Regions from separate parts of the Ruegeria sp. HKCCA0370 genome, predicted to be linked through region 2. Evidence: riboswitches for the same ligand, from Rfam matches in the RefSeq annotation. Region 2 holds a riboswitch; each other region holds the start of a gene.
What was found. Region 2 has a riboswitch for cobalamin ahead of GOW31_RS18595 (aromatic ring-hydroxylating dioxygenase subunit alpha). Riboswitches for the same ligand answer to the same signal wherever they lie in the genome.
Positions count from the first base shown of each region.

Region 1: another riboswitch for cobalamin. It lies ahead of GOW31_RS12195 (DUF1636 domain-containing protein); the one in region 2 lies ahead of GOW31_RS18595 (aromatic ring-hydroxylating dioxygenase subunit alpha).
Region 3: another riboswitch for cobalamin. It lies ahead of GOW31_RS20275 (hypothetical protein); the one in region 2 lies ahead of GOW31_RS18595 (aromatic ring-hydroxylating dioxygenase subunit alpha).

Region 1 is NZ_WQEP01000005.1:62,021-69,344, reverse strand. It holds gene GOW31_RS12200 (SLC13 family permease) at 1-1,208, shown strand, start outside; cobalamin riboswitch at 1,436-1,643, shown strand; gene GOW31_RS12195 (DUF1636 domain-containing protein) at 1,735-2,106, shown strand; gene cobW (cobalamin biosynthesis protein CobW) at 2,108-3,163, shown strand; gene cobN (cobaltochelatase subunit CobN) at 3,169-6,462, shown strand; gene GOW31_RS12180 (cobalamin biosynthesis protein CobG) at 6,459-7,324, shown strand, end outside.
Region 2 is NZ_WQEP01000010.1:148,413-155,736, reverse strand. It holds gene GOW31_RS18600 (hybrid-cluster NAD(P)-dependent oxidoreductase) at 335-1,417, opposite strand; gene GOW31_RS18595 (aromatic ring-hydroxylating dioxygenase subunit alpha) at 1,423-2,676, opposite strand; cobalamin riboswitch at 2,758-2,962, opposite strand; gene GOW31_RS18590 (hypothetical protein) at 3,017-3,226, shown strand; gene GOW31_RS18585 (hypothetical protein) at 3,540-3,713, shown strand; gene GOW31_RS18580 (DUF3833 family protein) at 3,743-4,285, opposite strand; gene GOW31_RS18575 (DUF3833 domain-containing protein) at 4,282-4,899, opposite strand; gene GOW31_RS18570 (MFS transporter) at 4,896-6,119, opposite strand; gene GOW31_RS18565 (hypothetical protein) at 6,119-6,664, opposite strand; gene GOW31_RS18560 (NAD(P)/FAD-dependent oxidoreductase) at 6,618-7,324, opposite strand, start outside.
Region 3 is NZ_WQEP01000014.1:45,931-53,254, reverse strand. It holds gene recR (recombination mediator RecR) at 1-179, opposite strand, end outside; gene GOW31_RS20290 (YbaB/EbfC family nucleoid-associated protein) at 241-594, opposite strand; gene GOW31_RS20285 (DNA polymerase III subunit gamma/tau) at 995-2,758, opposite strand; gene GOW31_RS20280 (dual specificity protein phosphatase family protein) at 2,929-3,441, shown strand; gene GOW31_RS20275 (hypothetical protein) at 3,433-3,840, opposite strand; cobalamin riboswitch at 3,931-4,153, opposite strand; gene GOW31_RS20270 (hypothetical protein) at 4,287-5,144, shown strand; gene rsgA (ribosome small subunit-dependent GTPase A) at 5,184-6,209, opposite strand; RNA gene ffs (signal recognition particle sRNA small type) at 6,378-6,476, opposite strand; gene GOW31_RS20255 (bifunctional 2',3'-cyclic-nucleotide 2'-phosphodiesterase/3'-nucleotidase) at 6,516-7,324, opposite strand, start outside.

The DNA of each region.
Region 1 (7,324 bases), on a different contig from region 2:
GGCCTGACAATACGGGTACCGGACAAGGGACACAGGAGTACCTGCAAAGGGTCTATGGCCTCAAAGCCGATGTGTTCGAAGTCGTGGTGCCCGAGGACAGCCCTTTGGTCGGCGAGATTCTGGCCGACATCAACCACGAAAACCACCTGTACATCATTTCCACCTTCTATCGCGGCAAAACCTCGATGGTTCAGGTTTTGACAGCGGAAATAGCAGCGCCGTGTCGGCTGGCCATCGTCGGCCGCCGTTGGGAGGTCGAGAAGTTCGCCGAGAAATACGGGCTGACCGTTCTTCCGGATTTGGACATTTTCGTCGAAGAGTTCGCCCCAACCAATGCAGGCGTGGCCGAGGTGGTCATCACGCCCGACAGCAAGCTGATCGGCAAATGCCCCCGCGAGCTTTTGTTTCGCAAGACCTACGGGATGTCGCTGCTGGCCATTCACCGCGGCGAAGAGACGCTGAGCCATGTCGAGACCGAGGATCACGAATCCACTCAGATCGGGCTCGAAAAGTTTCAGGCGGGCGACATGCTTGTGGCGCATACCAGATGGGACAACCTGATGCGGATCAAACGAGATCCGGATTTCGTCGTTGTGACGACGGACTTTCCTCAGGACGAGTTGAGGCCGCAAAAAGTCGGCTGGGCCCTGGCATTCTTCGCCATTTCGCTATCGTTGATCCTGTTCACGGACGTCCGGCTTTCACTCTGTCTTCTTACCGGCGCGGTGGGCATGATGCTGACCCGTGTGCTCAGCGTGGACGAGGCGTACCGCGCGGTCGGATGGAACACCGTATTCCTGCTCGCCTGCCTCATACCTTTGGGACAAGCCGTGCAGAACACAGGCACGGCCGCGTGGATCGCGCAGCAGATCATGATAATTCTGGACGGCTGGCCGCTCTGGTCGCTGCAAACCGGCATCGCCATTCTGGCGACGGCCTTTTCTTTGGTCATGTCCAATGTGGGGGCCACGGTTCTGCTGGTGCCTCTGGCGGTATCGATTGCGGTGGCGGCGGGTGGAAACCCGGCCGTCTTTGCCCTGACGGTCGCCATATCGACCTCGAACAGCTTCATCATCCCAACCCATCAGGTAAACGCGTTGATCATGGGTCCGGCCGGATACAAGGTGATGGATTTCGTCCGCTCCGGCGGAATAATGACGGCGCTGTTTCTGGTCGTCTCGCTGCTCATGATAAACGTCATCTATTAGCGCAAGAGGATCCAGGGTGTTCGGTGGTCTTTTCCCATCATCTGGACAGGTTCAGCCGAGGCACCCGTTCACCATAGTCTACGCCCCTTGCTGAAATACCGTTCGTCGCCGGGCCCACCTCAGGCTGGGTCCCGGCACACCATGCCGCCCATCGACGCCCACAGGTCGCTTTCCATGCCTCTGCATCATTGTTGCACGCGACTCGCTTGACAAGCAGGCCAGCGGTGCCGCATGTCCCTTTCGTTGGTGTCGGTGAGAGCCGATGAAAAGGGAATGCGTCAACGGTCTTGCCGCCAAACGCAGCCGCCCCCGCGACCGTGAACGGAGAGGATGCCCAATGCCACTGGCCCGAAAGCCGGGAAGGCGGGACATCCGACAGAGGCCCGCCTCTGGCATCCGCAAGCCGGGAGACCTGCCAACAACCGAAGTTGAAACCGGGCGGGGTGTTCCGGTGTCGGGTCCATGACCACTTGTGGCCCGCATGAAACCCCGTCCCCCGCGAAGAGGATTTGGGGGGATGAGAGACATGACCGAGACCGCACCAGTCGAGTTGCTGGTCTGTACTACCTGCCGTCGCGGCCTGCCTGTCGAAGATGATGCGCAACGCCCGGGCGCTTTGTTGCACAAGGCCCTGGAACAGGCAGACCTGCCCGACGGTGTCACCCTGAAAGCCGTTGAATGCCTGTCAAACTGCGATCAAGGCTGTTCGATCGTGTTGCGCGGGCCGGGCCGCTGGACATTCGTGTATGAAAACCTGAACGAAACAGATCATGTCGACGTCATCGTCGACGGCGCGACCAAGTATCTGGCCACGGAAGATGGTTTGGTGAAATGGCGCGAACGCCCCGAACACTTTCGCAAGAACTGTGCCTCGCGCATTCCCCCGATTGGAGCCTGACATGTCGAACCTCGAAAAACTCCCCGTCACAGTGATCACCGGCTTTCTGGGCTCGGGCAAGACCACTTTGGTGCGTCACCTGATGCAGAACCCACAGGGCAAGCGCCTTGCTGTCGTGGTCAACGAGTTCGGCGATGTGGGCGTCGATGGCGACATCCTGAAATCCTGTGCCATTCCTGATTGCCCGGCGGAAAACATCATGGAACTGGCCAATGGCTGCATCTGCTGCACCGTGGCAGATGATTTCATTCCTACCATCGAGGCCCTGATGGCGTTGGAGCCGCGCCCGGATCACATCCTGATCGAAACCAGCGGTCTGGCCCTGCCGAAACCGCTGCTCAAGGCATTCGACTGGCCTGACATCCGCTCGAAGATCACCGTCGACGGCGTGATCGCCTTGGCCGATGCCGAGGCTGTGGCCGCAGGCCGTTTCGCGCCCAATGTCGAAGCGGTGGACGCCCAGCGCATGGCCGATGACTCGATCGACCACGAAACGCCCCTGTCCGAGGTGTTCGAGGATCAGATCTCGTGCGCCGACATCATCCTGCTGACCAAGCCCGACCTCGCCGGCCCCGAAGGCGTGGCCAAAGCGCGCGAGATCATCGCCGCCGAGGCGCCGCGCCCCCTGCCCGTCGTCGAAGTGGCCGAAGGTGCCGTGGACGTGCGCGTTGTGCTGGGTCTGGAAGCCGCCGCCGAGGATGACATGGACGCCCGCCCCTCGCATCACGACGGCCATCACGATCACGAGCATGACGATTTCGAAAGCATCATCGTCGAGCTGCCCGAGCAGACCGATCCGGCCCAACTGGTCGCCAATATCGAACGCCTCGCCAATGAACTGAACATCCTGCGCGTCAAAGGGTATGCCGCCGTTCAGGGCAAACCCATGCGCCTGCTGGTTCAGGCGGTAGGTGCCCGCGTGCGTCACCAGTATGACCGCCCGTGGGAACCCGGTGAAGACCGTCGTTCGCGTCTGGTCGTCATCGCCGAGCATGACGATATCAAAGAGGCGGAAATCCGCGAAATCCTCGTGGGTGTGCGTGAGGCTGCCGAGTAAGACACATGCACGTCGTCTTCCGCGAAAGCCACGGGCTCGAGGAAACCGAGACCCCAACCGAACTGGGCCAGAGCCCGGCGGATCTGGTGGTGCTGTCCTTTTCGGACAGCGATCTGGGGGCTTTCGCGGCTGGCTGGCATCGCGGCGGCGGACCGGAAGGGCGAATGCCGACCCTGCGGCTGGCGAATTTGACGGCGTTGAAACACCCGTTGTCGGTCGATACCTATGTCGAGCAGACGCTGGAGGGCGCCAAGGGCATTCTGATCCGGCTGATCGGCGGCGTCCCCTACTGGCCTTATGGGTTGCAGCAGGTTCTGGCGCTGGCGCAGGCCAAGGGCATCGCGCTGGCGGTACTGCCCGCTGACGGGCGCGAGGATACGCGGCTGGATGACTATTCCACCCTGCCGGTCTCGACCCTGCGACGTCTGGCGCATCTGTGCGATACCGGCGGCGAGGTCGCGGCACAGGCGGCGCTGGCACAGATGGCTTTGGCGGCGGGGCTTTATGCCGGTCCGGTGATGGGCGCCAAGACCTTGCCCGAATGTGGTACGTGGTGTCCGGATCGCGGCGTAATCCCGGTGGAAACCGCATTCGAAAGCAAGGCCAAACGAATCCTCGTCACCTTTTACCGCGCTTACCTGACCTCGGCAGACACCGCCCCGATCGCCGTCCTGATCCGCAGCCTGCGCGCCCGTGGATTCCAGGCGGTGGGCCTGTTTGCCCCGTCTCTCAAGGCGCCTGTGGCCGCCGACTGGTTGCGGGAACATGTTGTTGCGCTGAACCCATCGGCCATTGTCAACGCCACTTCGTTTTCGGGAAAAGGCGCGTCGGGAACGTCGCCTCTGGACGCGGCAGGCGTGCCGGTGTTTCAGGTCGCTCTCGCCACCTCCCGCCGCAAAGCCTGGGCCGAGGCGGAACGCGGATTGTCCCCGGCCGATCTTGCCATGCATGTGGTACTGCCCGAGGTGGATGGACGGATCTCGGCGGGAATCGCGTCTTTCAAGGAACCCGGCAAACGCGATCCGCATCTGGAATACGCGCGCTTTGCACATCGGCCCGAACCGGACCGGATCGAAGCGATCATCGACCGTGTATCGGGCTGGCTTGCATTGAACGACAAACCCAAGGCAGATCAGATTCCTGCGTTGGTCCTGTCCACCTATCCCGGCAAAGACTGGCAGATGGCCCATGCGGTTGGCCTCGACGCGCTGGCCTCGGCCGAGGCGATGCTGTCCGATCTTGACGAAGAAGGCTATGACATCGCGACAGGCGAGCTGATTGCCGACACTCTTCTGGACGCACGGATTTCGTGGTCGCTCGGGGATTATCAGGATGCGCTTGCGGAATTGCCCGAGACCCTGCGCGCTGATCTGCACACCGTTTGGGGCGCGCCCGAAGATGATCCGGCCTGTGCCCATGGGGCCTTCCATTTCAACGCGCTTCGGCGCGGCAAGGCGCTGGTCGCGCTGCAACCCGAACGCGGCTCGCCCGAGCTGCGGGATGACGACTATCATGACCTCTCGCGCACCCCGCGCCACGGTTATGTCGCCTTCTATCTGTGGCTGCGCAAAGGCTTGGGTGCCGATGCGCTGATCCATATCGGCGCGCATGGAACGCTGGAATGGTTGCCCGGAAAATCGGTCGCCTTGTCAGCCGATTGCTGGCCCGAGGCGCTGATCGGCGATCTGCCAGTGATCTACCCGTTTATTGTGAACGACCCGGGCGAGGCCGCGCAAGCCAAGCGCCGGATCGGAGCCGTCACGCTGGGCCACATCCCACCCCCGATGAAGGACAGCGGCACGCCGGATCGGATGGTGCGGCTTGAATCGCTGCTGGATGAGTTTTCCAACGCCGACGGGCTTGACCCCAAACGCCGCGACCGCTTGCAGGAAGATATCCGTGATGAAGCGCAGGCGATAGGGCTGGAAAGCGATCTTGGCCTCGATCAGGCAACCTGCACCGCCGAGGCCATCACCCGCATCGATCGCTTTGTCTGTGACATCAAGGAAAGTCAGTTTGGCGACGGGCTGCACATCTTCGGGCGCGTGCCCGAGGTGACGGGCAGTTTCGATCCGGCCCCTTCGGCCCACGCCGAACGCGACGCGCTGATCAAAGCGCTCGAAGGCAAGCGGATTGATGCCGGGCCTTCGGGGTCCCCCTATCGTGGCCGGTCAGATGTTCTGCCCACCGGGCGGAACCTTTACACCACCGATCCGCGGTCGGTTCCGACCCGTGCGGCCTATGCTCAGGGTGTGAAACTGGCCGAAGAACTGGTGCGGCGCCATCTTCAGGAAGAAGGCGATTACCCGAAGGGGCTGATCGTCGATCTGTGGGGGTCAGCCACGATGCGCACGGCGGGCGAGGAATTCGCCATGGCCCTGCACCTGCTGGGCGTCAAACCCGTGTGGGACAAAGGGTCCGAGAGGGTTTCCGGCATCGAGGTTCTGCCGATTACCGACCTGAGCCGCCCGCGCCTGGACGTGACCCTGCGGGTCTCGGGCCTGTTCCGGGATGTTTTCCCGACGCTGTCCGCTTTGTTTGGCCAAGCGGTGCGCGCATTGTCCGCGCGTGATGAGGCAACGGATTGGAACCCCTATGCCGGGCAGGAGCCGGCAGCGCGGGTCTATGGACCTGCGCCCGGAAGCTATGGCGTGAATATGACCGAACTTTCCGAGGTGTATACCGACGAGGCCCGTGCGCAGGCCGGTGAAGCGTGGCTTGAGGCCAGCTCTTTTGCATTGGAAGGCGAACACATCTCGCAGGACAAGGACGGCATCACCCAACGCGTTGCAAATGCGGACAGCTTTGTCCACTTGCAGGACCTGACCGAAACCGATCTTCTTCTGGCCAACGATTATGCCACACACGAGGCGGGTTTTGCCGCCGCCAAGAAGATCGCCGGCGGAACCGCGCAGCTTTACCATCTGGACAATACCAACCCCGAAAATCCGCGTGCCCGTACTTTGCGCGAAGAAATCAGCCGAGTCGTCCACGCCCGTGCCGCCAACCCCGGCTGGATCGCCGGGATGCAACGCCATGGTTTCCGGGGGGCGGCTGAAATCGCGGCAACGCTGGATCATATGGCTTCTTTCGCGCATCTGTCTGGCACGGTCGCACCACATCTTTTTGACCTCTACCACGATGCCACTCTGGGCAACGAAGAGGTCGACGCGTTCCTGCAAGAGGCCAATCCCAAGGCGCGCCAGGCCATGCAGGACCGGTTCCGCGCGCTGCTTGAGGCCGGGCTTTGGAACACGCGCCGGAACTCTATCCGGGCTGATCTGGAGGGATTGAGATGAGTGCACCAATTGTTCAGGGCTGGTGCCCGGGCGCCCATCGTCCGATGATGTCCGGTGACGGTCTGGTCGTCAGGGTCAGGCCCCGGCTGGCGCGTCTGGAGGCCGATCAGGCACTGGGACTGTGCGATCTGGCGGACCGCTTTGGCAACGGCTCGATCGATTTGACCAATCGCGCCAATCTGCAATTGCGGGGCGTGGAAGAGGAAGACCATCAGCCTCTGCTCAAAGAGCTTGCCGCGCTGAACCTGCTGGATGCGGAACCCGGTATCGAAATACGCCGCAATATTCTGGTTACGCCGCTCTATCAGGCGGGCGATTTGACTGCTCGACTGACCCATGAACTGATTGATCGGCTTGCGGAGCTGCCGGCCCTGCCGGCAAAGTTCGGCTTTGCAATCGACACGGGCCGCGAACGTCTGCTGGCGTCGGATTCGGCTGATATTCGTCTGGAAACCGGTGCAGGCGGCCTGATCCTGCGCGCCGATGGCTGCGAAACCGGGCGGAGCGTGACCGAGACCGACGCCATTGACCACGTGATCGCGCTGGCAATGTGGTTTGCCGAAACCTACACACCCGAGACACGCCGCATGGCGCATGTCATCGACGCCCTGCCGCAGGAATGGAAGGGATGTGCGCCCGGTTCTGTTAGCGCAAAGCTTCAACCGGGCCGCTGTGAACTGGGCGCCCTGTACGGCGCGGCTTTTGGGTCGCTGCCTGCGCGCAAGCTGTATGACCTGATCGAGGACAGCGGCGCTTGCGCCCTGCGCGTCACCCCGTGGCGGCTGATCCTGCTGGAAGGCGGGGCGGCGATACCTGCCCCGGCGTTTGTCGAAGATGGAACCGATCCGTTGATGACCACCGA
Region 2 (7,324 bases):
GCGCGTGTCTGTGATCATGTTTTCGTTGGTTTTCCAGATGTGCGGTCATTTGACTGACCGCCAGAACCTCTTCAAACCCTTGTAGGGGTGCTCAGGAACGGCCGAAGGGAACAACCACGGGCATTGTGGGGCTCTCTCTTCTCGCGTTTTCGATAACAGCGTGATGGCTGGCGAAGACAAAGGTAGATGCTTGCGCCGCGTCTGTGAGATGGCGGGAAAGCGCCGGACGTTCGGCGACCCAATCCGGCCCGGATTCCGCAACGGGCAGAAAAACCGCACCGAAAACCGCAGCGGGTGTCAGCCACGCTGCGGCTTTGATCGGGATGCGAAGCGCCTAAACCTCGACTTTGACCTTGCCGATCGGGTTCGAGCAGCAGGCCAGAATGTACCCCGCGTCGATGTCGTCTTCCGAGATCCCTCCGTTGTGGACCATGTGGACCTCGCCAGCGGTTTTCTTGACCTTGCAGGTCCCGCACACGCCGAAGGTACAGCCTGACGGAATGTTCAGGCCAACCGAGCGCGCGGCGGCAAGCACCGTGTCGGTCTCGGCAACCTTGGCCGTCACGCCCGAGGTTGCGAACAGGATCTCGGCTCTGCTGTCGTCGTCCAGAACAACGTCATCCAACTCGGGCTGATCCGCCTCGGTTTCCACCGGCGCGCCGAAGCTTTCCTGATGGTAGTTGTTCATATCAAAACCAAGACCGGCCAGCGCGTCGCGTACCGCTTGCATGAAGAGCTCAGGACCGCAGCAATAGACTTCGCGCTCAAGGTAATCCGGCGCCATCAGCCCCAGCATCAATTGGTTGAACTGACCCTGATATCCCGTCCATGGGCGGTAGCGGTCCGGCTCTTCCACCACGAATTTCAGGTCCAAACCATCCGTGCGGCTGGCCATCTGTTCCAAGCGCTGGCGGAAGATGATCTCGGATGGCCTTTTGGCGCAGTTGATGAAGACAACGTCCAGATCGCGGCCTTCGTCCCACATGCAGGTGGTCATCGACATCATCGGAGTGATGCCCGAGCCAGCCGAGATAAACAGGAACTTGCGTGCATCGCTCAATGCGTTGGTGAACAGGCCCGCAGGCCCAATGGCCTTGAGCCGCATGCCGGGTTGAAGATTGTCCAGCATCCAGCGCGTGCCGATACTGTCGGGTTGCGCTTTGGCGGTGATGGTGATCGACCGCGGCCGCGATGGCGACGATGAGATCGTGTAGGTGCGATGCACAACGCCTCCGGGCTGGCCGGGCGCCGGAATCTCGAGCGTCAGGAACTGACCGGGGTGATAGGCGAACTGCGCCCCCGAGGGGGCACGGAACGAAAAGCTGGCAGTGTTCGGCATCTCGGGCACGACCGAGACACATTCCAGCATCTCTCCATCCTGCCAGACGGCTGATGAAAGCGTGTTCAGGTCTTTCATCAGACTTACTCCGCCGCAATGGAGTCAGGGGCCAGGCGGGCCGACACTGTGTTGCAATACCAATCCACGAATTGCAGCACGCCGGATTCCTGAATGGCTGAATATGGGCCGGGCACATAGGCCGGGCTGTTGATGCCCTGCTGGTTGTCCTCGACCACCTGTCGATCTTCGTCATTCGTGGCGACCCAGACTTCGGTCAGGCGTTTCACGTCATAGTCAACGCCTTCAACCGCATCCTTGTTGACAAGCCATTTGGTCGTGACCTCGGTCTCTGTCGGGCTGATCGGCGTGACGCGGAAAACAATCGAGTGGTCGGCAAGAAAGTGGTTCCACGTGGTCGGATAGTGGAACTTCAAAAGCGATCCCGCATCCGCAAAGGGCGACCGGCCCAACCAGCGGCGCACGGCGGATTTCCCGTCCATCGTATAGCTCTCGGCGCCTTCTTTCAGCGGCATCCGCGCCAGACGGTATTGGCCGTCCTCGTGCAGGTAGAACTGCGATGGCATACCCGCTGCCTGGCACCTGTCGAAATGGGCTTGCATATAGGCTGGGGTTTCACCGCCTTCGATCCCCGTCACGCCCGGATCATCAGGGAAGGTCCGGCACAGCGCAGGGTGGTTGCCGCCGCAGTGATAGCACTCGCGATTGTTTTCCCAGACCAGTTTCCAGTTGCCGTTCTCGATGATCGTGCTTTCGAAGGCGACCTTGGCATTCGCAAGATCATGCGGCTCAAGATACGGGCGCGCGATATTGGCGAACGTGTCAAAATCCGGGGCGACATCCGCCAGACAGATGTAAACCAACCCGGCCAGCTCGCGGCAATGAACTGTCTTCAAACCATGCTGTCTGGGATCAAACTCCGGCCCCATGTCGCGGGCCCACAGCAATGAGCCGTCAAGTTCGTAGGTCCATTGGTGATACGGGCAAACCAGCTTCGGCGCGTTGCCTTTTGCCGCCTTGCATATGATCGAGCCGCGATGGCGGCAGGTGTTGTGAAACGCCCGGATCTGGTTGTCGGCGCCGCGCACGATGATCACGCGATAGGCACCCACGTTGAATGTTACATAGTCGCCGGCTTTCACCAGTTCGCAGGCAGGAATGGCAAAGAGCCATTCGCGAAAGTGGATGGTTTCCAGGTCGGTCTGAAAGATCTCGGGGTCGGTGTAAAAGGCCCGTTCCAGAGCATAGCCCGGGATTCGACGCGCCAACAGGTTTTGGACATTGTTCACTTCTGGCTCTCCTGCCGCGCCCCGCGGCATTGCTTGGGCAGATGACAGGGAGGAACCGTCCGGAGGCGCGCGAGGACCACGTCCGAAACCCGTGCCCCCACCGCCACCCGCGGTTTGACATATCTGCAAGGCTGGTTTCCGGACTTGAAAGGGGCTTGCACCCGGTTGCGACACCTTCCCGGGATCCTCGTCCCAGTGGTTGATTGTCGAACCTGACCTTCCTTACCGTTGCGGGGGCAGTGCCGGAATTCCACCGGCTTCCCAATTCTCCGCTGTCTGAGAATCAAGCAGCGGCACCTCACGATGGCAGCCTACTTTTTACCCGCTTGGGCGCTGAAATGCTTGCGACATTTCCGGTTTCAAAACAGACATGGAAATTTTCCGGCAGAGTGGACGGCGCCGGGATCACGGTCCTTGGCACAGGGGCGTGGCAGGCCCGCCAGCACGGCGTTTTGCAGGGGCCAATGGCCTTGCGATGGATGCGGCCACGTCTGACATCGGCGCCGTCAAATTGTCCCCCAACCGCGACGGCGAAGGCCCGGCTGCTCTGATCAGAAACGAAACCTTGCGCGTCGCCTGACCTTGGCTGGGAAAGAGAGTGTCAGGCCAAAGGAAAGCGGTTTGCAGCAATGCCCGTTTGGGTGACGTTGATCCGTGCGGGATGGTGCTGGCTTGCCATGAGGCAGGTAAAGACGGCGAATATCCGTCATGCGAGAGTTGCCAGCCCATCCTGTCAACGGATGGTAGAAAACTCGTTTTGTCCATAAAAAATTGTCTTTTTTCGGAAAAACCATTACGTTTTCCGACAATGGTGGAAAACACCGGAGGCAGTAAGAGAGCAGATGCCAAAACCGAAAACAGGTGTTTTGCGGACAAGGGTTCCTGCGCGCCTCATGGGAAAACGGGATGGTCTGTTTTTCCTCTGGGGGCAGATAGAACGCGCGCGTTTGAAAATCGAATGCGGCGAACGCGCCGAGGGCGCAGCCTCGGACGGGCCAAGGGCGAACACGGCCGGAGAGGTCAAGGGATCGACGACCGCATTGGTGGACGAGTTTATTTTCTACTGACTGTTGTGATGAAACCGGGCCTGGCGGCCCTATTTCTTCTCGAAGAACAGGATGACTTCACCCAGACGGACGCCATAGCGTGAGACATACGCGCGGTTCAGCAGACGGTCGTCATCCAGCAGCCACATCCAGTCGTCGAACTTGACACGCATGGTCCCGTCCTTGATCGGCAGGTCGATCTTGTATTTCCAGTTGAACGTATCCCCGCGTTCAATCCCGCTGGCGGTGCCCAGTACGCCAGGCGCCGTACCGGTCCATGTATCCTCTCCGGTTTTGGTCAATGTCCAGATACGTTGTTCCGTCGCGCCATCATCGTAGACGAAGTCTTCGACCAGAGTCAGGGTTTCGCCGTCCCATGTCCCGTCGATATCAACTGTGAATCTGCGGGGGATATTTCCCAGAACATCCTGAAACTGACCGTAGGCCACGGTTTTACCGTCGAAAAATTCCTCGAGGTTCAACTGTCGGTCCGACAGAAACGTTTTTGGTACCTTCGGTTTGCTGGAGCAGGCCGCCAAAATTGCAAGGCTTGCGATGGCAATGCAGGCGATGAAAGAGCGAAAGGTGATCATTGCAACGGCTTCCCTTCCGAAGTCGCGTCATACCCGTTTGACCCACTTGGATGCATCGGTTTCGAACTGGAGCTTGGACGCATTGTGGCGATCAGTTCCGCGACCTTGACGCCAAACTTGCGCATTTCGGACCGGTTCATGATGACGCCGGTTTCTGTCAGATACATCCAATCGGTGACATCCAGCGTATGTCCACCAGCATCATCTGGCAGAATGATGCGATAGGTCAGTTTCACCGTGGACCCCGAGATGATGCCCCGACCTTCGCCCACGATATCATCCGCCATTGCCGTGAACGTGTTGCCGGTTCCCAGCGTCAGGTACCATTTGCGGGTCATCTGTTTTCCGTTGGAATACGTGAAGTACTCGGTCAGCGTGCCCGCGTTGCCTTGCCATTCGCCGGACATGCGCGCGACAAAGCTGTTCGACATTTTGCCGTTGGGGCCATAGATCAGGCCCTCGGACAAGATCTCTCCGTTCAGGTGTTTTTTCAGCGAAAAACTTGGCCCGGTGCCGCTGTAATCGGACGGCGATTGCGCGCGAAAACTCAGCAGCCTTGCGCGGATGAAGACAGCGGTCAGAAGGACCAGAAGGATGATGGTGAAAGCGTTCATTTTCTTGTGACCTCGGTAGGCAGGGTCAACACCATCCCGAACGCTCCGACTTTCAGGATGCAGGGCAGCACCGCATAGGCAAGATTGAGTGTGGTCAGTGCCTGTGCGGAATTGGTTTGACCGGGGGTGAAACCGCTGCGTTCCAGCAGTGGCAGAGTGAAAAAGGCAGCCAGGGCGAGGCCCAGTTTGCCAGCGAAGGACCAGATGCCAAACGCGGCTGATGCGTTCAGCCCGGCCCGGGTCAGCACGACCGAGAACATGGCCGGCAACACGACCATATCCGCGCCCAGCGCCGCGCCCGAGGCGAGACAGATGAGGGCGAACCCGGTAAGGTTTCCTGCGCTCAGTGTGGCCGCGCCGATAAAGCCGGCGATCGAGAGCGGCATGGCGATTATCAGGGTCTGTTTCGGGCCAATCCTGTTGCTGAGCTTTGCCCAGAGCGGGACGCTCGCGCCTGCACTCAGGAAGAACAGGATCAACAAGGGACCCGCCTTGCCCGACAGTTGCAGCCGGTCTTCCACAAAAAACAGAAACAGGGTTGAAGTGATGGCAACCGGAAGGCTGTTTACCAAAGCCAGTGCAAGAAGGCGCAAGCCACCTGCCTGACCCAGTCCAGAAAAAGACAAACCTGTTCCTGTTATCGGGGTCCGTCGCCAGATCGGGACAGTCAGCACCAGGGTCAGAATGGATAGCAGTCCCAGAAACATTCCGAAAGCGGGGTAGCCTTGGGATTTTGCCCCGAAAGCAAACAACAGGGCTGGTGCGCTGGCTGCGATGACCACGCCGGTCAACTGCCCGCCTTCACGATAGGCGGCCAGTGTCATCAGCTCTTTCGGGTCGGTGCGCTTTGCCAAAGTTGCGCTGCGACCATACAGAAGAATGGTTCCCAGGCTGTACGCCGAGAACAGCAAGATCAGGATTGCGACCAGTTCCGGCACGCTGGCACCCTGCGGCAGATTGAAAAGCAGGGGAAACCCGATCGCCAGCCCCAAAGCCGCCATCGCCGCAAATGCAAGCTGGCCGCCGGGCCATCGGTCGATTGCCCAACCAATCAACGGATCCTGCACCAGATCCACCAAACGGATCACCAGCAGAACGGCACCAATGACCCCAAGGCCAATACCCAGGTTCACGGCTGCAAAGCGCGGCAAGTGGATATAAAGAGGAATACCCGCCGCAGCAAGCATCAACGCATAGAGACTGACTCGGGGATAGAGCATCACCGCCCCTGTAGCCTGCGCGTGAAGGACGCGGACCGCGTGTTGTCCCCCAGGAATACGGACATGAAACTGCGTTTGATGCCCGGATAGGCCATGGTGCAGGTCTTTTGCCCGTTCAGCCAGAAACTGATCTTGTCGGGACCGTCGGAAACCGCCAGATAGCTGTCCCCTTTTGCCACGGCCTTGAAGCACCGGTTCAGTTCGTCGCGAACGGGCGCTGAACGGCCGATGCGGTCCATCTCGTCCAGCGTCGAGTTGACCAGCGCTTTCTTCTTGATGTTCTTGCGATAGGTCAGTTGCAGGGCGATATCTTCGCTCCAACTGAACGGCGCACCTTTGGGGGTATAGAGTTTGGCGTCATAGATTGGCAAACCCAGATAGCGGAACGTCGCGGTTCCGCGCAGTTGGGCATCGTTCAGTTCTTCCGTGACCGGCGACGCGACCAGCCCATTGGGGATCAGCAAGGAAAGTGCAAGAAACGCTGTGCGCCATATCGCCTTATTCAGCGGCAACAGATAGGGCCGCGTCTTTCCCAGGAATGCCATTTTCAGCTCCGATGGTTTGCGGGGCACCATTTATTCGAGCAACGACATGCATCGCGCTGGCTATCCCGTCTTCGTGAAATCCGTGCCGGTTGTAAGCACCGGCAAACCAAGTTCGGTTCTGTCCCTGCATCTCGCGGATTTGCCCCTGCGCCTTCAGGGCGGCCTTGTCGAAGACCGGATGGGCAAATTCGACCTGGTCATAGATCTTTTCCGCGGGAATTTCTGATGAAGCGTTCAGCGTTACAAACAGCGGGTCACTGTCCGGAATGTTCTGAAGCCGGTTCATCCAGTAGGTTACCCCCACATCTCCGGCTTGCGAACGATAGGTCCAGCTTGACCAGCAGGCGCGCCGCTTTGGCATCTGACCTGGGTCACAATGCAATGTGGCCGTATTGGGCTGGTAGCGGATTGCGCCCAATGCAGCGGCTTCCGCGGGGGTCGCGCCATCACCCAAAATGGCAAGCGACTGGTCGGAATGGGTGGCCAGGATGATTTCATCGAACTGATCCACGGCGCCCTGGCTGTGGATGGTGACGCCCATCTCGTCACGGGATACATTCTGAACAGGGCTGGCCAGACGTATTTCTGCCCCCCGCGCACGAAGGGCCGCGTCGATCCGGCGGACATACTCTATGCTGCCGCCTTTGACCGTGTACCATT
Region 3 (7,324 bases), on a different contig from region 2:
CAATTCAGGCATTCCCGGGCCGTGATCGCGACCTGCTGCATGGCATCAGACAGGGGCGTCAGCAGCAAGGCACGTTTGCGGATCAGGTGCAGCACAGCGCGGCGGGCCGAGCGCGGGCCCAGGCCCGGCAGTTTGGCCATCAGGTCGATCAGGTTGTCGATGTCGCTGTTCGAACTCATGGCCAATCCTGCTTTGCGCCGGAGGGATCCTCCGGCGGGAGTATTTCAGAAAAGATGAAGCTCAGAACGGCAGCTTGATGTCTGCGGGCAAGCCCATGCTTTCGGTCAGCTTGGCCATTTCTTCCTGCGAACGTTCAGCGGCTTTGGTCTGCGCATCCTTGATGGCGGCTAGGATCAGGTCTTCGACCACTTCCTTGTCATCACCGTTGAAGATGGAGGGGTCGATATCCAGACCTTTGAGTTCACCCTTGGCTGTCGCCGTTGCCTTGACCAGCCCTGCACCGGATTCGCCGACAACCATCATGTTGTTCAGCTCTTCCTGCATTTCGGTCATCTTGGTTTGCAGGTCCTGCGCGGATTTCATCATCTTGGCCATGTCGCCCAGACCGCCAAGCCCGCCGAGTCCTTTCAGCATAGTATTCTCCTGTGTCTCCGTTTGCGCTCTAGATACGGGCAGCAGCGACATGGCACAAGGGTTCTCCCGCCGGTCGGAGGCTCTACCGTTCCGGCCGGCATGTTGATCGGCGCAGGCGTCAGCAGGATCGTGCCGCCCGTCTGCGACGCCATATTCGCCTGCAGGTCCGAAAAGCGCAGATCGTCCTTGGCGCGCATATGGCCTGCTGCCGAGACTGATCACACAGGGCAAAGAAAATCTGGGCGTGGTTCGAATGGCTACGCGGCATCCGGATCAGAATTGTCACGGGCCGCCTACCGCTGGCCGGTGTCGCAACAAACGATCTGAGACATGCGGGCGGATGTATTCGATCGAAACCTCGATCTGTTTCGTTTGAAACAGGGGGTGACGGGCGGTGAGGTCAGTCTTCCTCGAACGGGTCCCACTCGTCTTCAACCTCGGGAAGCGCTTCGGTCTCGACCTTGGCGGCGCGTTGCTCCGGCGTTTCGATCCTGGTGATTTTCGCCTTTGGGAATTGCGCCAGTACCGCCTGCACCAACGGGTGTTTTTCGGCCTCGGATTTCAGAGCCAGCTCGGCCTCGTCCCGTATTTCTGCAATTGTGGGGGCTTCACCGTCCGAGACGATCGAGACAGCCCACCGATTTCCTGTCCAGCGTTGCAGGGCAGAGCCCAGCCGTGGCGCCAGATCGGCCGGTGCCTGGGCGGCGGGCGTAAATTCGATTCGCCCGGGTTGATAGGAGACGAGGCGCACGCCGTTTTCCACCTCGACCAGCAACTTCACGTCGCGATTTGTCCGGATCAATTCCACCACGTGATCGAAGGTCGGGTACCGGGCAAGAGCCGTCTGGGAATCCTGCGCCAGGGCTGCAACCGGTGCGCCACCGGCACCGCGAGGGGACGGCGCATAGGTAGGTGGATGGGCCGCGCCAGCCGGCGCCGGACCGGCGCCCTGTCGGGGTATCGAAACGCCGCCATTGGGCCCGCCCGGCGGCGGTGGCGGGGCATCTTGCAACCGTTTGATCAGCTCTTCGGGGCTGGGCAAATCCGCCACATGGGTCAGGCGAATAACGGCCATTTCAGCGGCCATCATGGCGTTGGGGGCAGCCGAGACTTCCTCGAGCGCCTTCAGCAGCATTTGCCACATCCGGGTCAGAACCCGCATCGGCAGAGCCTCGGCCATCTGTTGGCCCCGGGTCCGTTCGTCCGGAGAAACCGTCGGGTCCTGGGCCGCGTCAGGTGTGATCTTTACGACGGACACCCAGTGCGTGATCTCGGCCAGATCGCGCAGCACCGCCAGCGGGTCCGCGCCTTCGGCGTATTGGCCGCTCAACTCGGTAAGTGCGCCCGCGGCGTCGCCGCGCAGGATCATATCCATAAGGTCCAGAACGCGGCCACGGTCCGCCAGTCCAAGCATTGCTCGGACCTGATCGGCGGTCGTCTCGCCAGCCCCGTGCGATATCGCCTGATCCAGCAACGAGGTCGCATCCCGGGCCGATCCTTCCGCTGCTCGGGTGATCAATGCCAGCGCGTCTTCTGCAATCTGGGCGCTTTCCGCTTCGGCGATCTTGCGCAGCAGGCCAATCATGTCTTCGGGTTCGATCCGGCGCAGGTCGAAACGCTGGCAGCGGGACAGCACGGTGACAGGGACTTTGCGGATTTCAGTGGTTGCGAAGATGAACTTCACATGCGCGGGCGGTTCTTCCAACGTCTTGAGCAGCGCGTTGAACGCGCTGGTCGAGAGCATATGAACCTCGTCGATGATATAAATCTTGTAACGCGCGCTGGCGGCGCGATAGCGGACACTGTCAATGATCTCGCGGATGTCGTTGACGCCCGTACGGCTGGCGGCGTCCATCTCCATCACGTCGACATGGCGGCCTTCCATGATGGCGACACAATGTTCGCACTGACCGCAGGGTTCGGTCGTGGGGCCACCGGTTCCGTCGGGTCCGATGCAGTTCATCCCCTTGGCGATGATCCTTGCGGTCGTGGTTTTGCCGGTGCCGCGAATACCGGTCATGATGAAGGCCTGCGCGATCCGGTCGGCCGCGAACGCGTTTTTCAGGGTGCGCACCATGGCATCCTGACCCACCAGATCGGCAAAGGTTTCCGGGCGATATTTGCGGGCGAGAACCTGATAGGCGGGGTTGGAGCTGTCTGTCATGTCTTCTCGTTGGGATTCGGTGCTTGGGCACAGCGTAGTGGCCACCGTTGCCCGCGTCCACAGCGGGGCGCGATGATTTTTGATTTAGAAACGAGTCGCTTTCGCACTAAACTGCATCAGCGGATTTAATGGCTCATTTTGTAAAGAGTTCTTTGGGGAGGACAGGATTCATGTCGCAGTTGGTGATCTACGCCCTGCAAGTCGGTGGCGGAACGCTGGCGCTGACCTCGATGCCCGGACGCGGCGGAGATTACTCCAGCGATCTGGATATGATCGCAGCCTGGCAGCCGGGGCTTGTTGTTTCGATGACGACGGATGTCGAAATGCTTCAGGACGGGGCGCAGGAATTTGGCAGCGATATTCAAAGCCGCGCCAGCCGATGGGTTCACCTGCCGATCGAAGATTTCGGAGCGCCGACAAAAGCGATTGATGACGCGTGGCCGTCCGTCAGCGCCGCGGCCCGGCACGCGCTTTCCGGCGGAGGTCGCGTATTGGTACACTGCCGCGGGGGATGTGGCAGGTCAGGTATGGTTGTCCTTCGGCTTATGGTCGAATGCGGCGAACGCGCGGACACGGCGCTGCAACGATTGCGGGCGGTGCGCCCTTGCGCCGTCGAAACGGATGCGCAACTGGCCTGGGCCTCTCGGCGCGCCCAGGCACAGGTCAGTCTGGATTCAGATTGAAATCTGCATGGGCGCGCAAGCAGGTTTTCGAGGCCGGATCGTGGAAACTTCGATCATCGCGCAGGGTGGGGTCTTCACGACGCCGGATGGCATCGCACTGAACGTGTTTCCGAAGATCAGGTCGGCATAGCCGTTCAGCGGCTCAATTGCGGTTTCGGGCTGCGTTCCGCAAAAGACACGAATGCTGTCTGATCGCGCGCGGAAAATTGCATGACATCCTTCGGCGCAATGTGACAGCTCGCTGCTGCCCTCAATCTCGAAATCGTCACTTGTGGCCGAGGTCGCCTGGGCCATGGCTTCGGATATCGAGCGCGCCAGCCGCGCCAAAGCGGGACAGGTTTTGCCCGTCCGCTGACATACTGTTGCACTGAATTCATGTGTTTTTGTCTTCCAGATCATCCTGCGCCCTCCGCGCTTGGTGGACAGGATATTGGGGACAGGTGGAACAGCGTGATGCCGTCAGGACCTGCCCGGACACCCCGCCCGAGTTTCGGTTTCGTTTCCGATGGCAGGTCTCCTGACTTGCGGGTCATCGCTTTGCCGACCTTCCCAGCCTTCGGGGCCAGTGGTGTTTCGGCATCGCTTACCGCTTACAGTTGCGGGGGCAGTCGCGGATTTGGTTGTTGCCTGCATGACCAGACATTACCGCACCGTGTTCCCTTTTCATCCCGACCCCTTGTGGAGGCCGGAAACCATCACACAACCGCTAGCGTTTGAGCACGCATCGAGTCAAGCCGATCTTTTGGCCGGACGCTTGGTCATGCTGGATACGATGTTGGTTCATGCATAGTGTCGAGGGCGTTGAGGTTCGGAAACCGGATTTACCAAGCGCAAAGCCAGAGATCATGTTGGACACAGAGCAAACGGTATTGACCGAAGAGTTTCGCTTTCCGTCCGGGCAGAAAACACTGTCTGCTCGGTTGTACAGCCCGCTGACCTCGCCCGAAATCGTCGTCGTGCTGAACAGTGCAACGGGTGTGCCGCGCGATTATTACCGTCATTTCGCACGATGGCTTGCTGCCGAGCAGGGTATGGCCTGCCTGACCTATGACTATCGCGATTACGGGCATTCCTTGACTGGCCGCCTGAAAGACTCGCGTGCGACCATGGCGGATTGGGCCTTGATCGACATGCCCGCGGCACGGGCGGAAATGCGCAGACGGTTTCCCGATTCGCAGCATTGGACCATCGGCCATTCGATCGGCGCAATGTTGGGGCCTGTGCAGCCGGATATCGATCTGATTGACCGGATGATCTGTGTGTGTTCGGGGCTGGTAACTGTAAGCGACCACCCGTGGCCCTATCGTGGTTTGGCAGGATTGTTCTGGTATGGTCATGCCCCGCTTTTGGCCCGAGCCCTTGGCTACCTTCCCGGAAAGGCGATCGGGTTCGGCTCGGATCTGCCGGCATCGGTCTATTGGCAGTGGCGCAAATGGTGTACGGCGCCTTTGAACTATGTGCCTGAAATCGGGCATGAGTTACCTGCGGCGCAGTGGAAGGATTCTGGAACGCCCGTGGATTTGTTCACCTTCGAGGACGACCAGATGGTGCCGCCGGACGCGGTTTGGCGGCTTGCGGATCTTTACGGCCCCGATGCCAACCGCCACCTGCTGAGCCCTGCCGATTTCGGGTTGTCCGAGGTTGGTCATATCGGAGCATTTGCCCGGCGCAATGCAGCGGTTTGGCCGCGACTGATCGCTTGATCAGACGCGGCGCAGAACGGGCCAGGCCCCGACCCGCCATCACCGGTTGCGAAGTTTCTTTTCCTTCATGACGCCACGGACCATCTTGCCGAACGCTTTGTCCCGCGCCCGGGACTGCGCGACGGTTTCAGAATTGCGCTGATCTTCGCGCCGAAGCTTGCGCCATCGGTCCAATCGAGCCGGATCAAGCGTGCCGTGGCTTATTGCCTTTTGCACGGCACATCCGGGCTCGGAGCTGTGCTGGCAATCCGAAAAACGGCAGTCCCGGCTCAACTCGACAAGGTCCGAGAAAACGTCGTCGATCCCGTCCTGAGCGTCCAGCAGGCGCAACGCGCGCATTCCGGGTGTATCGATCAACCAGCCGCCGTTGCGCATCCGGTGCAATGCGCGTGCGGTTGTCGTGTGTCGGCCCCGCGCGTCATCCTCGCGAATGTCCGAGGTGGCAAGATTCTGATCGGTCATGGTATTGGCAAGTGTCGTCTTGCCAACGCCCGACGAACCAACCAGCGCTCCGGTCTGGCTTTTTGGGCACCAGGACAGAACCTTTTCAACCTCTGCCGGGTCCAGCGCGTTGATCGCCAGAACCGTCAGGAACGGGTCCAGTGATTGCACCTGCCCCGCGAAACTGTCAGGGTCTGCCGATTTGTCGGCCTTTGTCAGAACAACGACCGGGTAACACCCCGCCTGATGCGCAAGCGCCAGATATCGTTCCAGCCGGGGCAGGTTGAAATCGGCATTGCACGAGCTGACGATGAACAGCACATCGACATTGGCTGCGATCAGTTGCGTCGCGGCACCTGTACCGGCGGCGCGTCGGTGCAGCAGGCTGCGCCGGTCGAGAAAATGGCGCACGCGTTTGTCGTCGTCGGTGAGAACCCAGTCGCCAACGGCATAGGTGCCGGTTGATTGATCGAGGGTCAGCAACGGGACTTCACCATCCGGGTTCAGCCCGATCAGGCGGTCCCGATGAACGGAAGTGATGCGAAAAGGTGTGCAGGAAGGATAAGCCGCGTGTTGCGCAGCAAAGTGAGAGGACCATCCCAGGTCCGAAAGTGTAAGAAACATTGGTCTGCCTGTCGTCAGAAACAGCACTCCCGACGGATGGCAAGCGCTCATCCCCGGGTCATGTGTTCAGGCAGTCAGTTGATACCGTGAGGTCAGAACCGTGCTGCCCGAAGGATCTTTGCTACAATCATAAAGCCCTCCTGCGGCCAAGGTTCATTAAGGTTCATAAAGTGAGAGGTTGGACATCGACCCAAGCGGGGCTCGTTGTGGCTGCTTCCTTCCGGACCTGACCAGGTTGGCGAGGCGCTCGCCCGCGCCAACCTCTCGATTCTGGATATAGGGAAGGCTTCGGCAAAAGACAACCCGTCAGAGCGTCAGGCGAATGCGCGCAAAACCCTGTTCGTCAGGTTCCAGAATCTTGGGGGCGAACCTGTTCAATTCGTCGACATATTTCAAAGCACCGGGCCCTGTCCGAAGAATGGTCTTCATCCCCGATTTCGGCATCAGCGAGAACGGATAAGGTTGCCGGGCCAATGGGTCGGGTGGCAGGCGGTGCGTCATGTAATCCCGCAAAATGTCCCGGATATCCAGCGGGGGCAGATCTATGGCAGGGGTCGATGACACATGCGGGAAATGTCCGCCTCCGCTTGCGCGATAATTATCGAGCGCAACGACAAATGTCTGATCCGGCCGCACGGCTTGGCCCGCGCAAGTCAGATGATGCACTCGCCTGTGGCCGGGATGGATCATTTGCCCCCCGACATCGTAACGCGCCGGTTGCGACGGGTCGATCTGATAGGACAGGCCAAAGATGACATCGAAATTGTATCCTGCCCGATCCCGGTCGAACAGTTCTGCCTCGGCATCGGGGAATTGTTGGTTGAATGCACTGGCTGACATCTCCAACCACTCCAGCAGCTGCGCGCCCGTGATCTGAACCGCGCGCAACTCGTTGGGAAAGACATGCAGGTCCGCCACGTGACGCAGACAGATTTCACCGGGCGGCACGTCCGTATAGTGCCTGGGGCCAGAGCGTCCGCCGCATTTGGCCGGTGACGCGGCTGACAACAGTGGCAGCTCTGCAAGCGTGGTGCCGTGTAAAAAAGGGCGCAACGCGGCTGCTTGTGCGGCGGCAACAAGCGTCAATCCACGATCCGGCGCACAGAAGCTGAAAT